Parasedimentitalea psychrophila: one gene and its partners. The protein of the gene in region 1 interacts with the protein of each later gene in a pairwise test. Links are inferred from orthologs where the notes say so. Each region holds a gene or a part of one and is shown in the gene's direction. Other genes may lie near its edges. The genes, in order: rho, hfq and nusG.

Region 1 (5,053 bases):
AGAAGCATGTGGGTAGACATGTGGAAAACCCTTTGGAAAAGTTTCGGATCGTTTTGGGATGGTTTGTATGGAAATCACCCCCAAAGCAAGCTTTTGGGGTTTTTCCAATATCTCGGAAAAAAGCCGGCAGATTCGCCCTTTGAGGATAAGGATAACTTTGAACCTTGGGATATCGCAGCCATCCCAAAATACCCACCATGTTATCCCCATGGTAACCTTGGTTAACAAAACCCTAGCAGCCTTATTTCTATGGGCCGGCCAGAATTCATCCCAGAACCAAGCCGAATAACTGGAAACTTATCCATACTGGGGATAAGCCGGTGGGTGACTCACTTATCCACCGGATTCATGGGGCACTACTAAAACATCATCCTTACTTATAAATCTTATATTTATAGGAAGACCCTGCCAGCCCGAGGAAAACCGCGATGGATCTGAGTGATATCCTGTTCAGCCTCTACCCATATGCCAAGTCGCTACACATCATGGCGGTGCTCAGCTGGATGGCTGGTCTGTTTTATCTTCCACGGCTGTATGTGTATCACGTGGAGCAGGCCCAGAAGGTTCAGCACTCCATACCGATCTTCCTGATGATGGAGGACAAGCTGCTGCGGCTAATCATGCGCCCTGCAATGATTGTGACCTGGGGGGCCGGGCTGCTGATGGTGTTTACCCCCGGTGTGGTGGACTGGAGTGACATCTGGCCTTGGACAAAAGGCGCATCGGTTATTGCAATGACCGGCTTTCATCAGCTTCTTCAGGCACGCTATCGCGATCTTGCTGCGGGGCAGAACACGCTCACAGGGCGCCAGTACAGGCTGCTGAATGAGATCCCGACGCTGTTGATGGTTATCATCGTTGTATCGGTGGTTTTTAAATTCTGAGGCAATATTTGACTCCCTGAGAACGACCGCATATGTAATCTCCCAAAGCGGGCCCGTCCGGGTTAACGTGTTTTCCATTCTTCAGTGACACCGCATCCCGATTTGGGTGCATAAGGGCTGCATCAATATGACCGTCGAAACTCTGAGTCTTGCCATCCTAAAGGCAAAAAGCCCGAAATTACTTCTGGCGATGGCCGAAGAGCTGGAAATCGAAAACGCCTCGACCATGCGTAAGGGCGAGATGATGTTCCAGATTTTGCGTGAACGCGCTGATGAAGGCTGGGAAATTTCTGGTGACGGCGTGCTGGAGCTGCTGCAAGACGGTTTTGGCTTCCTGCGCTCGCCGATGGCCAATTATCTGCCGGGCCCGGATGATATCTATGTGTCGCCCGAAATGATCCGCATGCACTCTTTGCGCACCGGTGACACCATTGATGGGGTGATGAAGGCGCCACAAGAGGCTGAGCGTTATTTTGCCCTGACGACGGTTACACTGATCAATTTCGAAGACCCCGAAAAGGCCCGTCACAAGATTGCTTTTGACAATCTCACGCCGTTGTATCCGGATGAACGACTGAAGATGGAGGTCGAGGATACGCCTGGCAAAGACCGGTCTGCGCGTGTGATTGATTTGGTGGCGCCAATTGGTAAAGGTCAGCGGTCATTGGTTGTGGCACCGCCACGGACCGGTAAGACGATGATCCTGCAAAACATTGCTCACTCGATCGAAAAAAATCACCCCGAGTGTTACCTGATTGTGCTGTTGATTGACGAGCGGCCAGAAGAAGTCACCGACATGCAGCGCTCGGTTAAAGGTGAAGTCGTATCGTCGACCTTTGACGAACCCGCCACGCGCCACGTTGCCGTTGCCGAAATGGTCATCGAGAAAGCCAAACGTCTGGTTGAACATAAACGAGATGTAGTGATTCTTCTCGACTCGATCACAAGACTTGGTAGGGCCTTTAACACTGTTGTGCCATCCTCGGGCAAGGTTCTGACCGGTGGTGTGGATGCCAACGCGCTGCAACGGCCCAAGAGATTCTTTGGTGCCGCCCGAAATATCGAAGAAGGTGGCTCTTTGACAATCATCGCCACCGCCTTGATCGACACTGGATCCCGTATGGATGAGGTGATCTTTGAGGAATTCAAAGGCACCGGTAACTCGGAAATTGTTCTGGATCGCAAGATCGCTGACAAACGTGTCTATCCGGCCATCGATATTCTCAAATCCGGCACCCGCAAAGAAGAACTGCTGGTCAATAAGGTCGATTTGACCAAGACCTTTGTTCTGCGTCGGATTCTGAACCCAATGGGGCCAACGGATGCGATTGAGTTCCTGCTGTCCAAGCTGAAGCAAACCAAGTCGAACAGCGATTTCTTCGACTCGATGAACACCTGATCAGGCCGGCAGCACGAAAGGCCAACCCATGGATACGATCTTTGCTTTGGCCTCGGCTCAGGGCAAGGCAGGAGTAGCGATAATCCGCGTGTCTGGGCCTTTGGCCCATGAGGCCGGCGCGCGGCTGTCTGGCGGCACACTACCGCCTCGCGGCACCACCTTGCGTCTATTGCGTGACGAGAATGATGAGCCACTGGATCAGGCTTTGGTGCTGACTTTCTTGGCTCCAAACAGCTTTTCCGGTGAAAATACCGTTGAATTTCAAATACATGGCAGTATTGCCGTGATTTCTATCCTGTTAGATACGCTGTCCAAAATTGACGGTTTACGGTTGGCAGAGCCAGGAGAATTCACCCGACGGGCGTTGGAAAATGGAAAACTCGACCTGGCCCAGGTCGAGGGGTTGGCGGATCTGATTGATGCCGAAACCGAGGCCCAGAGAAAGCAAGCTCAAGCTGTCTTGCGCGGCGAATTGGGGCAGCTTGCCGAGCGCTGGCGACGGGATCTGATACGCGCCGCTTCGCTGATCGAAGTGACCATAGATTTTGCCGATGAAGATGTGCCCGTTGACGTAACCGCCGAGGTGTCAGCGCTTTTGTCAGGCGTCCAAAAAGACCTAGAACACGAAACCAAGGGCGTGGTGATAGCTGAGCGCATTCGAAGCGGGTTTGAGGTCGCCATTATAGGCGCCCCAAATGTCGGAAAATCTACTCTGTTGAACGCCCTGGCCGGCCGAGAGGCGGCAATTACTTCTGAATATGCCGGCACCACACGCGACGTGATTGAAGTTCGGATGGACCTTGCTGGCTTGCCCGTTACCCTGCTTGATACGGCCGGCCTGCGGGAAACCGAAGATCATGTTGAGGGAATGGGAATCGCCCTGGCGCGTAAACGAGCTGAAACTGCGGATTTGCGGGTATTCCTGGTGGAATCCGGCGATGCCCTGGATGTCAAAATGCAGACCGGCGATATTCGATTATTGCCAAAGGCCGATGAACGGCAAGATGCCACAAATTCAATTTCCGGACGAACAGGGCAGGGCATTGATCAATTGGTGTCCCATATCTCTGAGGTTCTCAAATTGCGCTCGGCGGATGTGGGTATCGCAACGCGTGCGCGCCACCGCGAGACAATGAATGCGGCTTTGTCGAGCCTTTCCGAGGCCAGAAATATTCTTCAGAAGGGCCCAGGTTTTTATGATATTGCTGCTGAAGATATGCGATCCGCAATCCGGTCCCTGGAAATGTTGGTTGGACGTGTCGGTGTCGAAAGTCTTCTGGATGAGATTTTCTTGAGTTTTTGCATTGGAAAATAGGGAGTGTTTCACGTGAAACATTCGGGTTATGACGTGATTGTTGTTGGCGGCGGACACGCCGGCACAGAGGCTGCACACGCTGCTTCCCGTATGGGTGTGAAAACGGCGCTGGTTACCCTGCACAAAAGAGACATAGGCGTTATGTCATGCAATCCGGCCATTGGAGGCCTTGGCAAGGGCCATCTGGTCCGGGAAATCGACGCTTTAGACGGTGTTATGGGGCGTGTTGCGGATAAAGCCGGCATTCAGTTTCGACTGCTCAATCGACGTAAGGGACCAGCGGTTCAGGGACCCAGGGCCCAGGCTGATCGGGCAATCTATCGCACCGAAATGCTCAAAATCACTGAATCTCAAGAAAATCTGACGATTATCCAAGGGGAAGTGATTGATTTTTTGATGGTCGGCCAAAATGTGACCGGTGTGATGCTGAGCGACGGGGCAGAACTGTCCAGCCGTGCGGTTATCCTTACGTCCGGAACCTTTTTGCGGGGTGTTATTCACATCGGTAATATCGCCAAGCCCGGTGGTCGAATGGGGGATAAACCGTCTGTAAAACTGGCGACCCGATTGGATGATTTTGATTTGCCACTGGGCCGCCTAAAAACTGGCACACCGCCGCGGTTGGACGGGCGAACAATCAACTGGGCCGAACTTCAAAGCCAACCAGGAGACGACGACCCGACATTATTCTCATTTTTGTCGGAAAAAACTCTGGCGCCACAGGTGTCTTGTGGAATCACCCATACAAGTGAGCATACCCATCAAATTATCCGGGAAAACCTGACACGATCGGCGATGTATGGCGGTCATATCGAGGGCGTGGGCCCACGCTATTGTCCTTCCATCGAAGATAAGGTTGTGCGATTCGCGGAAAAAACATCTCATCAAATATTCTTGGAACCGGAAAGTGCTACTGGCCATACGGTCTATCCAAATGGAATTTCCACCAGTCTACCTGAGGATGTGCAAAATGACTATGTGCACTCAATAGTAGGGCTGGAAAACGCCAAAATTCTGCAACCCGGGTACGCAATTGAATATGACTACGTTGATCCTAGGTCATTGTCACTGGATCTTTCCCTGAGAACGGTTCCAGGGCTGTTCCTAGCGGGTCAGATCAACGGCACCACCGGCTATGAGGAGGCGGCGGCACAGGGCTTGGTGGCCGGTCTCAACGCTGCCCGCCTTTGTTTGGGGGAGGAATCGGTGATCTTTGGCCGGTCAAATAGCTACATTGGTGTTATGATTGATGATTTGACCACCAATGGAGTAACCGAACCTTACCGGATGTTTACATCCAGGGCAGAATTCCGGCTTTCATTGCGGGCTGACAATGCAGATCAAAGACTGACTCCCTTGGCAATATCGCTTGGCTGCTGCAGCGAGAAACGGAAGGAAATTTTCCTGTCAAAAACTGAAAAGCTGGTGGAAGCTCAAGGTCTTTTGAACCAAAAT
Region 2 (4,907 bases), 2.6 Mb from region 1 along the record:
GTTTGTCGGCGATAATTGTTATGTTTTCACCCATATCGAAGACGTCAACCGAACCATGGAAGTGTTTGGCAAAAAGGAAACAAAGCAGGACCGCGTGGTAATCGTTGGCGGCGGCAATGTGGGCTTGGAGGTCGCCAAGGCGTTGGAAAAGCGCACCAGCAGACCCCGCGTCAAGATGGTCGAGCGAGACCGCAAAAAGGCGGAACGCGCTGCCGAGGAACTGGTGCGGACAATTGTGTTGAATGGCGATGGGCTGGATCGTGCCTTGCTGATCGAGGCGGGCACCGACCGGGCGGATGCGATGTTGGCGGTGACCGATGACGACAAAACAAACATGTTGGCTGCCGTCCGCGCCAAGGCCGAGGGATGTGCTCTGGCGATCGCCCTGATCAATGACCCGACACTGGTGCCATTGATGGCACCGTTGGGAATTGACGCCTATATCAATCCTCGCTCGACCACGGTGAGTTCGATTCTGCGCCACATCCGCCACGGCAGGGTCCGTCAGGTCTATTCCATCGGCGACGCCGAGGCCGAAGTGATCGAGGCCGAAGTGATGTCGACCTCGCCGATGGCGGGGCAGATGATCCGGGATATCGATTTTCCGGAAGGGGTGCTGGTGGGGGCGGTCTACAAGGGCGGCGAGGTGCTGCGACCCAGTGGTTCGATGCGGATTGAGGAAGGCGACGTGATTGCCTTGTTTGCCATGTCTGATGACGTGCCCGAGGTCGAGCGCCTTATTCAGGTCTCGATCGATTTCTTCTGAGATGAAACGGAAATCAACATCCCAGGGCATTTTACGGCTGCCGTTGTTCTTGTTGATTTGGGGCATTGCCTCTCTGGCAATGTGGGTGCCGGCCATCCATGCGGTGGTTTTGAACGATCACCCGACGTCTCAGAGCTTTTTCTATTCGGGCCTGGTTGGGCTGATGATCGTGACGCTGATCGGATTGTCGCTGGCGAACCGGGTGCCACGCTATGGAATGCTTGGCCAATTGCTGTCGTTACTGGCGACCTTTGCGGTTTTGCCGTTGTTTCTGGCGATACCCACCTATGATGCTTTGCAAAATACCAGCTACCTAAACGCCTATTTCGATATGGTCAGCGCCGTCACCACCACCGGAGCGGATATCTTTGCCGACCCCGGTCGGCTGCCCGGCAGTGTGCATCTCTGGCGGGCGCAAGTGGGCTGGCTGGGCGGGCTGCTGATGTGGATTGCGGCGTCCTCGGTGTTGGCGCCGTTGTCGTTGGGGGGATTTGAGGTCACCGCACGGGGCGAGCCAGGCCGTGGTGCAACTGCGCCGGCGCATATGCAGCGGGGCGATCCGCGACGTCAGTTGGTGATGGTCACCAAGGCGCTGGTGCCGATTTATGCCGGTTTGACACTGGCGCTGTGGATCTTGCTGATGATGACAGGCGAAGAAAGTCTGACCGGATTGAGCCATGCCATGTCAGTGATGGCAACATCCGGCATTTCGGCGGTTGGTGGGGTGGAAAACGCCAACAGTGGTCTTGCCGGTGAAATGGTGATGTTCATGTTCATGTTTTTTGCCCTGTCGCGGTTGACCTTCTCAACCGATACGGCAGGTTTGGGCTATGTCCGGCTGGACAAAGATCCGGAATTCCGCATCGGGCTGATCCTGGTGATCGGAGTGCCCTTGCTGCTGTTTTTACGCCACTGGTTGGCGGCGCTGGAAGTCAGTGCATCAGAAGACCTGCCCCAGGCCCTGCATTCCCTTTGGGGGGCGATGTTCACGGTGATGTCATTTTTGACCACAACCGGGTTTGCCAGTGCCGATTGGCTGGCGGCGCAGCAGTGGTCGGGGCTGGGCACCTCCGGTTTGATCCTGCTGGGGCTGGCGCTGGTGGGTGGCGGGGTGGCGACAACGGCCGGTGGGGTCAAACTGCTGAGGGTCTATGCGCTGTATCTCAACGGGATGCGGGAAATGGAGCGATTGGTGCATCCTTCGTCGGTGAGCGGCGAAGGGGCCGGCAATAAGCGGTTGCAAAAAAACGGCGCCTTTGTTGCCTGGATCTTTTTTATGCTGTTTGCCCTGTCTCTGGCGGTCATCAGCAGCAGTCTGGCCGCCTTGGGGTCGGGTTTTGAACAAGCATTGGTTCTTGCGATTGCGGCGTTATCCACCACGGGGCCGCTGATCGACTTTGCGGGTGAAACGACAATTAGTCTGCCGTTGCTGGCGCCGTCGGCCAAATTGGTGCTGTGTTTTGCGATGGTATTGGGGCGTTTGGAAACTCTGGCGATTATTGCATTATTGACGCCAAACCTCTGGCGGAACTGATTGGTTCTGGTTAACAAGGCAATATTGTCCAATGTTTTATGGTTGGAAACACTCAAATTCTGTGCCCATACTGATGATATAAGAGTCGCGCTGGTCCGCAGCGCGCAACAAGAACAAAAGCGAGAACAAACTATGGCTTCGGATCGACAGAACCTTCAGGATGCATTCCTGAATCATGTGCGTAAAACCAAGGTTCCAGTTACCATTTTTCTGATCAACGGTGTGAAACTACAGGGCGTGATAACCTGGTTTGATAACTTTTGTGTGCTGCTGCGCCGGGATGGCCAGTCGCAACTGGTTTACAAACACGCGATCTCGACGATCATGCCATCTCAACCGATCAGCCTGTATGAGGGTGAAGACGCCTCTTGATGGAGCAAGACAAGATCCGGACCCGCGCCTGGGTGCTGCATCCGGATATAAAATCAAACAGCAAGCGCCGCCCAGCGGAGCCTGCACTGAATGAAGGCGTGGCCCTCGCCGAGGCGCTGCCTGATCTGGATGTGATCGGATCAAACGTGGTGCGCCTGCCAAAAGCCCAATCCGGAACATTGTTCGGATCAGGCAAGATCAACGAGCTTAAGGCGGTGTTCAAAGCCGAAGACATTGATCTCGTTTTGGTCGATGGCCCGGTTTCGCCGGTGCAGCAACGCAACCTTGAAAAAGCCTGGGACGTCAAACTGCTTGACCGGACCGGATTGATCCTGGAGATTTTCTCGGATCGGGCCCGGACCCGCGAGGGAGTCCTGCAGGTTGAGATGGCAGCGCTGTCCTACCAGCGGACCCGATTGGTTCGTGCCTGGACACACCTGGAACGTCAGCGTGGCGGGCTTGGCTTTGTTGGCGGGCCGGGGGAAACACAGATCGAATCTGACCGTCGGGCCATCGATGATCAGCTGGTGCGCCTGCGTCGGCAGCTGGACAAGGTGGTGATGACCCGCGCGCTTCACCGCGAAGCGCGCGCCAAAGTCCACTATCCGATTGTGGCATTGGTAGGCTATACTAACGCCGGGAAATCGACGCTGTTCAACCGGTTGACCGGCGCCGATGTCATGGTCAAGGACATGTTGTTCGCCACGCTGGATCCAACCATGCGCAGGGTCGAGTTGGAGGACGGGCCAGAGATTATCCTGTCTGACACAGTTGGATTCATTTCAAACCTGCCGACAGAATTGGTGGCCTCGTTTCGGGCCACGCTGGAGGAAGTTCTCGCGGCTGATCTGATCATCCATGTGCGCGACATCAGCCATGATGAGACCCACAATCAGGCCGCCGACGTCAAAACGATTCTCACCGCATTGGGGGTCGATGAAAATCGACCACAGATTGAAGTGTGGAACAAGTTGGACCAGCTGTCCGAAGAAGAGGCTGAAGCCCGCAGTCAAAGGGCCGAAAACGAAGACGGAGTGCACGCGATCTCGGCTTTGTCCGGGGTGGGTCTGCCGGGGCTTTTGCGCGATATAGGCGAAATATTGCAGGGTGTACGCCTGCGTGAGACGCTGAACCTTGGGTTTTCGCAAGGAAAGCAACGCGCCTGGCTGTTTCGCGAGGATATTGTCGAAAGTGAAGAGCAAACCGAAGATGGGTTTGAAATCACGGTTCTGTGGACCGAACGCCAGAAGTCCAAGTTCAACGCGCTATAATTCATCCAAAGCGCCAGAGCTAGCAGGCACCCTTGCTAGTTCTGGCGCGGTTGAATTCGGGTGATGCCGACGGCGGCAGCCCGCGCCAGATCCGCATCCAGTGACATCGGGATATATTCGCCGCGCCGCCACAGTTGCGCCATGTCATCGTAATGGCGCGACAGAAAATGGCCGGATTGTCCGGTTGATGTGATGAACACGGAACTGTCCGGGTCCGAGAAATCATAGACCCCCCGGTAGCCGGCCGCGTGCACATTCTGGAACGGATCTGGGCCCAGACCCGAGCTGAGGCCGCGCTGCAGGGTATTGTCGCCGCCGCTGGTCGACTGGCGGATGTTGACAAAGAACCTCAGAATTGGAATCTCACCCAGGATCTCATGATCTTGCCTGGCCTGGTGTGCGTCGCCCCAGCGCAGGGCCTCTAGGGCGGGGCCATAGCGTTCGGTGATCCAGACCAATGCATCATCCAGCGCCAGTTGTGCCAGTTCGGTGCAGGTTTCCCTAGGCGCGCTTTGGCGAATATCACACCAGGCGGCCGCACCATCAACATTGCGGTACACGCGTTCAATAAAAAGCGGCTCCACATGCCTGAACTCACTGGCAAGGGGCCCCAACTCGTCGATAATCAGGCGCTGTTGTAAGGCGCGCAGCCAGGCCGCATAGATAAGCGGCTCTGGCATATGTTCGTTCATTTCGCCGTTCCATTCAGACAGCAACCGCAGCGCAATCTGCCGTTGCCGCGCTGGCGAGCCTTCGGGCGCGGCGCTGGAGGTAAACCAAAGATCGGCTCCGATGAGCGGCAGTATGGTGCGTGCGGTGTAGGAAACCGTATCTAGCTGGGCCTCGATAAAGCTGTCACGGGTGTGGACCTGACGGGTCTGCATCAGCTTGCGCCACCGGTGCACACGTTGGGTATCGCCCCAGTTATAGGAAACATGATTGGGAAAGGGGCGCTGCAAAAGCT
Region 3 (5,016 bases), 470 kb from region 1 along the record:
TTTTCATTTGTTGAAAAGCACCGCAATAGCATTCCCACAGAGCGACTTTGCCGGATTGTGGATGTCACCCCACGTGGCTACCGAGCCTGGCGCAAACGCCCTGCCTGCCAGCGTCAACGTGGGGATATGGTTCTGTTGGCCCACATCCGGGAGCAGCACCGCCTGAGTTTGCAGAGCTACGGCCGACCGAGAATGGTCGAAGAACTGAAAGAGCTTGGTCTGGATATTGGTCACCGCCGTGTCGGCCGATTGATGCGCCAGAACGGCATATCTGTTGTCAGAACCCGTAAGTACAAGGCCACAACGGACAGCAATCACAAGTTCAACATCACGCCAAACCTGCTGAACCGGAACTTCTCAGCAGATCGACCCAATCAAAAATGGGTTGTTGATATCAGCTACATCTGGACCCGCGAGGGCTGGCTCTATCTGGCCGTGGTTCTGGACCTGTACTCCAGGCGCGTGGTCGGTTGGGCTGTCAGCAACCGGATGAAGCGCGATCTGGCCATACGGGCGCTGAACATGGCCATAACCCTGCGCAGGCCGCCCAAAGGATGCATCCATCATTCTGATAGGGGCAGCCAATATTGCTCGCAGGATTACCAGAAAATCCTGCGCCGGTATGGCTTCAAGGTATCCATGAGCGGCAAGGGTAATTGCTATGATAACGCCGCAATGGAAACCTTCTTCAAAACCATCAAAGCGGAATTGATCTGGCGGCACTCTTGGCAAACCCGCAGGGCTGCTGAGATCGCCATCTTCGAGTACATTAATGGGTTCTATAATCCCCGCCGGAGACACTCGGCATTAGGCTGGAAAAGTCCCTTGGCTTTTGAAAAGATCGCCGCCTAAATGAGCACAAGGGGCGGAACGAAAGCGGGACAGGTCCAATACCTCCTCTTTAGTTGGTGAGCCTTCGTTGTTCTCGATAATGAGTCCGCCGGGTTGAACACAGCTCCATGCATTGGCCACCCCAGCTGGTAGAAGTGAAAATACTAAGAGTGAAAGCAAACCGGCCTGCGCCTTCATCATGTCTCAATCACCTCATCGTTCGAGTTTCCATGTACCGAAACCGATAACAGACATTGGCGCTTAGTGCAGCATTTGACGCATTGGGCTCTGACCAGCCATTCACTGCGCTCGTCACGAATGACCGCATTGGGCGATGGATTCAGACGGTCAGCCTGTTGAACCCAGGTGTGAGCAGGGATTTGCAGAACCGGCCAAAACGCTGATAGCTGCCTTTAGGTCGCGCCCCGTCGATGACCCGCTGCCGGGCTCAATGACCTCAACACCATAATAGGACATTATCTCGCTCCTTTCGGGGCTTTGTCTGCGGTTTTGCCATTGCTTTGGTTTCAACGGGGCGCCGCAGTTTACTGTCGAGCATCGAGGCGACAATCGGGTTGCCCTGCGGCAACTCGACGGGATTGGCTTCAGCGGTCAGGGCAGGGCCGTTGGCCGTGCCGCCAATTGTGGTGATCGGCAGGCCATTGGCATCCGCGTCGGCAAAGGCCACATCGGCCCGGCCCACCTCATCCAATGCCCGGCAGGCGATTGCGCAGCAATCTGCCGAGAGGGGGCGGATGGCTCAGAGGCACAAACATCTCGCGAGAACCGCGCTTCTGGCCGCGCACTTCGTCTTTGACGATGGCATATCCCCAAGCTCTCCCGAGCATCAAAAGGACAAAGGTGGCCGGTTGTTAAGTCGCTGGTCAGCCTCTGCTGAACATCCATTGGTGGTTCGGCGGCCTGTTGAATGCGCAGGGTCAGCGCCTAGAGCAATTTGAGGACTTTGGTATTCTTGCGAAAATGGGCCAGAACGTCGCGGTAAATTTCGGCGGAGGCCTCGAGGGCATCGGTGGGTTCCAGCCGTTTGGGTGCGCTCAAATATTTGGCGACGATCAAGGAATTCTTTCACATATATCATGGGTTTCCCGGTTTGCCGGCCCGCGCCGCCGTGCTGGAAACTGCCACAACTATCGGTTTTCATGTTTAAGATTGAATTGACTGAATTGCGATCGGCGCCTAAATGTGACCGAGGCTGAAGCTGATAGCCGGGCCGGTTCGCGAACAGGGCTTGAATTCGGCGGGGTCACAAGCTAAGTCCAACGCTGATTGTTAGCAGAGAGAACCAGTCAAATGGCCACTATCAACCCCGTTCAGTTCATCCAGCAGGTTCGTGCCGAGGTCTCCAAAATTGTCTGGCCGACCCGCCGCGAAGTTCTGCTGACCACCGTTATGGTGTTTATCATGGCCTCATTGACGGCGGTGTTTTTTGCTCTGGTCGATGTGCTCATCCGCTTTGGGCTGGCTGGCGTGCTGGATATGTTCAAGTAAGCCAGGCTGATGGGGGCGGTGACGCCCCGCCGAAAAGGTGGCGCACCTCTTGATCTCGTCTCGATTGGCGGGTAGGTGGGCCATGTCTTTGACAAGGGCGTGCGGCGATTCGTGTTGCGCGCCGATTTTTGTTAAGATGCAGCCCCGTGCTGCAAAGAAATTCAAGCGACGGCAAGGCAATGGTGCCAACCCGGCAGAACAAGGACGATCAGGTTCATGGCGAAACGGTGGTATACGGTCAGCGTGCTCTCGAACTATGAGAAGAAAATCGCAGAACAGATCCGCACGACGGCTGCTGAAACTGGTCTGGATGGCGACATCGACGAAGTTCTGGTGCCCACCGAAGAGGTGATCGAGGTTCGTCGCGGTAAGAAAGTGACCACCGAGCGCCGGTTTATGCCGGGTTATGTTCTGGTGCACATGGAGATGAGCGATCACGGCTATCACCTGATTAGCTCGATCAACCGGGTCACCGGTTTTCTGGGGCCGCAGGGTCGCCCGATGCCAATGCGTGATGCCGAGGTGAACCAGATCCTGAACCGCGTTCAGGAAGGCGAAGAATCGCCACGTACTCTGATCCATTATGAGATCGGTGAGCGGGTCAAGGTCAACGAAGGTCCGTTTGAGGACTTCGATGGCATGGTCGAGGAAGTTGATGAAGACAACCAGCGCCTTAAGGTGACGGTGTCGATCTTTGGCCGGGAAACCCCGGTTGAGTTGGAATTCACTCAGGTTACCAAACAGGTCTGAGTGGGCGGTGCGTGCTAGCACGCACCCTACGCCCGGGCGACCGGGTTCATTTGTGGGAGGTGATGGCGCGCGCGTCGGATCTGTACCACGCTTACCAATGCACCGGAACGCGTTCTGGATGCGTAGGGTGTGTGCTAGCACGCACCGATGATAAAGGAGAAGGCTTATGGCCAAGAAGCTCGCAGGCAAAATGAAGCTGCAAGTTCCCGCCGGTAAGGCAAACCCGTCGCCACCAGTTGGTCCGGCACTGGGTCAACGCGGCATCAACATCATGGAATTCTGCAAGGCGTTCAACGCCAAGACTGCAGATTTGGAGCCCGGTGCGCCGTGCCCGACCGTGATCACCTACTATCAGGACAAGTCCTTCACGATGGACATCAAGACGTCGCCTGCGTCTTACTTCCTGAAAAAGGCGGCTGGCGTGAAATCCGGCGCTAAAACACCATCGCGTGAAGTGGTTGGTACCGTGACTGCGGCTCAGGTGAAAGAAATCGCCGAAGCCAAGATGAAAGATCTGAACGCCAACGACATCGAAGGCGCCATGCAGATCATCCTGGGCTCTGCCCGTTCTATGGGCATCGAGGTGAAGTAAGATGGCTAAGCTTGGAAAACGTACTCGCGCATCGCGCGAAGCTTTCGCTGGCAAGGTGAACCTGTCGGTGGAAGAGGCTGTTGCTCTGGTTAAGGGCAATGCCAAGGCTAAATTCGACGAGACCATCGAAATTGCCATGAATCTCGGCGTTGATACACGTCACGCTGACCAGATGGTTCGCGGTGTTATCGGGCTGCCAAATGGCACCGGTAAATCCATGCGCGTTGCTGTTTTTGCACGTGGCGCCAAGGCTGATGAAGCCAAGGCTGCTGGCGCGGACATCATCGGCGCCGAAGACCTGATGGAATCCATCCAGGGCGGCACCATCGATTTCGATCGTTGCATTGCCACTCCTGACATGATGCCCATCGTTGGTCGTCTGGGTAAGGTCCTGGGCCCACGCAACCTGATGCCGAACCCCAAAGTCGGCACTGTGACCATGGATGTGAAAGCAGCCGTGGAAGCAGCCAAAGGTGGCGAAGTTCAGTTCAAAGCTGAAAAAGGCGGCGTTGTGCATGCTGGTGTTGGCAAAGCGTCATTTGACGAAGCCAAGCTGGTTGAAAACATCCGCGCATTTGTGTCGGCTGTGGCCAAGGCCCGTCCATCGGGTGCCAAGGGTGCTTACATGACCAAAATCGCACTGTCCTCGACCATGGGTCCGAGCGTCACTGTTGAAGTGGATAACGCTGCTGCCGAATAATTTGGCAGAGGCGACAAGATTTGGGCCCGGAATTGCTGACGCGATTCCGGGCCCTTTTTGCTGCCTTGGCGAGGCCCGGTGGGGATTATGAGTTTGCATCTCGCCGGGATCGAATTTTGCACTTGGATTATACCTAAAATCCTCTTAGGAACGGTGTTGAAGTGGAGCGTGCGATTCGTCGCGCGCTTCACTTCGTTTCGTCCAAGATGGTGGGTGACCCTTAATCGGGGTCTTAATTTCCCTCCTGAGACGGGAAAGACAAAAAAGATCGAGGACTTTCAAACCCTCGGGCGATTTTTGGCTCACCCCGTAATTACGGACCCGAACGCTGGGCTTTTCAAAGCCTGGCAAACTTGAGCCGGGATGTCTGACATCCCAAACTTGGAGAGAACTGTGGATAGAGCCCAGAAAGAGAAATTGGTCGACGAACTCGGCCAGATCTTCGAAAGCTCTGGCGTTGTTGTGGTATCACACTACGTCGGTCTGACAGTTGCTGATATGCAAGATCTGCGCGCCCGGGCAACCGAAGCGGGTGGAGCTGTGCGTGTTGCCAAAAACAGGCTCGCCAAAATCGCCCTCGAGGGAAAGTCATGTGCAAGCATTTCTGACCTGCTGACAGGGATGACCGTTCTGA

Evidence for each region.
Region 2: the proteins of rho (region 1) and hfq interact in binary tests that used the Escherichia coli proteins (3 or more experiments, as listed by UniProt). The link is inferred for Parasedimentitalea psychrophila from one-to-one orthologs.
Region 3: the proteins of rho (region 1) and nusG interact in binary tests that used the Escherichia coli proteins (3 or more experiments, as listed by UniProt). The link is inferred for Parasedimentitalea psychrophila from one-to-one orthologs.

The regions. Positions count from the first base shown.
Region 1 is NZ_CP127247.1:1,626,209-1,631,261, forward strand. What follows is about bases 303-3,147. They hold rho (transcription termination factor Rho), read left to right. Parts: upstream 303-1,011; coding sequence 1,012-2,283; downstream 2,284-3,147. Other genes in these bases: QPJ95_RS07850 (CopD family protein), read left to right, coding at 429-884; mnmE (tRNA uridine-5-carboxymethylaminomethyl(34) synthesis GTPase MnmE), read left to right, coding at 2,312-3,147. Also shown: QPJ95_RS07845 (Maf family protein), read right to left, coding at 1-20; more of mnmE, read left to right, coding at 3,148-3,598; tRNA uridine-5-carboxymethylaminomethyl(34) synthesis enzyme MnmG, read left to right, coding at 3,611-5,053. UniProt on the Escherichia coli protein: Facilitates transcription termination by a mechanism that involves Rho binding to the nascent RNA, activation of Rho's RNA-dependent ATPase activity, and release of the mRNA from the DNA template.
Region 2 is NZ_CP127247.1:4,267,641-4,272,547, reverse strand. Bases 1,354-4,052 are described here. They hold hfq (RNA chaperone Hfq), read left to right. Parts: upstream 1,354-2,432; coding sequence 2,433-2,672; downstream 2,673-4,052. Other genes in these bases: QPJ95_RS20615 (penicillin acylase family protein), read right to left, coding at 3,979-4,052; hflX (GTPase HflX), read left to right, coding at 2,672-3,943; QPJ95_RS20630 (TrkH family potassium uptake protein), read left to right, coding at 1,354-2,300. Also shown: Trk system potassium transporter TrkA, read left to right, coding at 1-766; more of QPJ95_RS20630, read left to right, coding at 768-1,353; more of QPJ95_RS20615, read right to left, coding at 4,053-4,907. UniProt on the Escherichia coli protein: RNA chaperone that binds small regulatory RNA (sRNAs) and mRNAs to facilitate mRNA translational regulation in response to envelope stress, environmental stress and changes in metabolite concentrations.
Region 3 is NZ_CP127247.1:2,094,675-2,099,690, forward strand. What follows is about bases 1,516-4,323. They hold nusG (transcription termination/antitermination protein NusG), read left to right. Parts: upstream 1,516-2,556; coding sequence 2,557-3,090; downstream 3,091-4,323. Other genes in these bases: QPJ95_RS10130 (hypothetical protein), read right to left, coding at 1,516-1,543; secE (preprotein translocase subunit SecE), read left to right, coding at 2,143-2,340; rplK (50S ribosomal protein L11), read left to right, coding at 3,257-3,682; rplA (50S ribosomal protein L1), read left to right, coding at 3,684-4,323. In the rest of the region: more of QPJ95_RS10130, read right to left, coding at 1,289-1,515; more of rplA, read left to right, coding at 4,324-4,382; rplJ (50S ribosomal protein L10), read left to right, coding at 4,776-5,016. UniProt on the Escherichia coli protein: Part of the processive rRNA transcription and antitermination complex (rrnTAC). The complex forms an RNA-chaperone ring around the RNA exit tunnel of RNA polymerase (RNAP).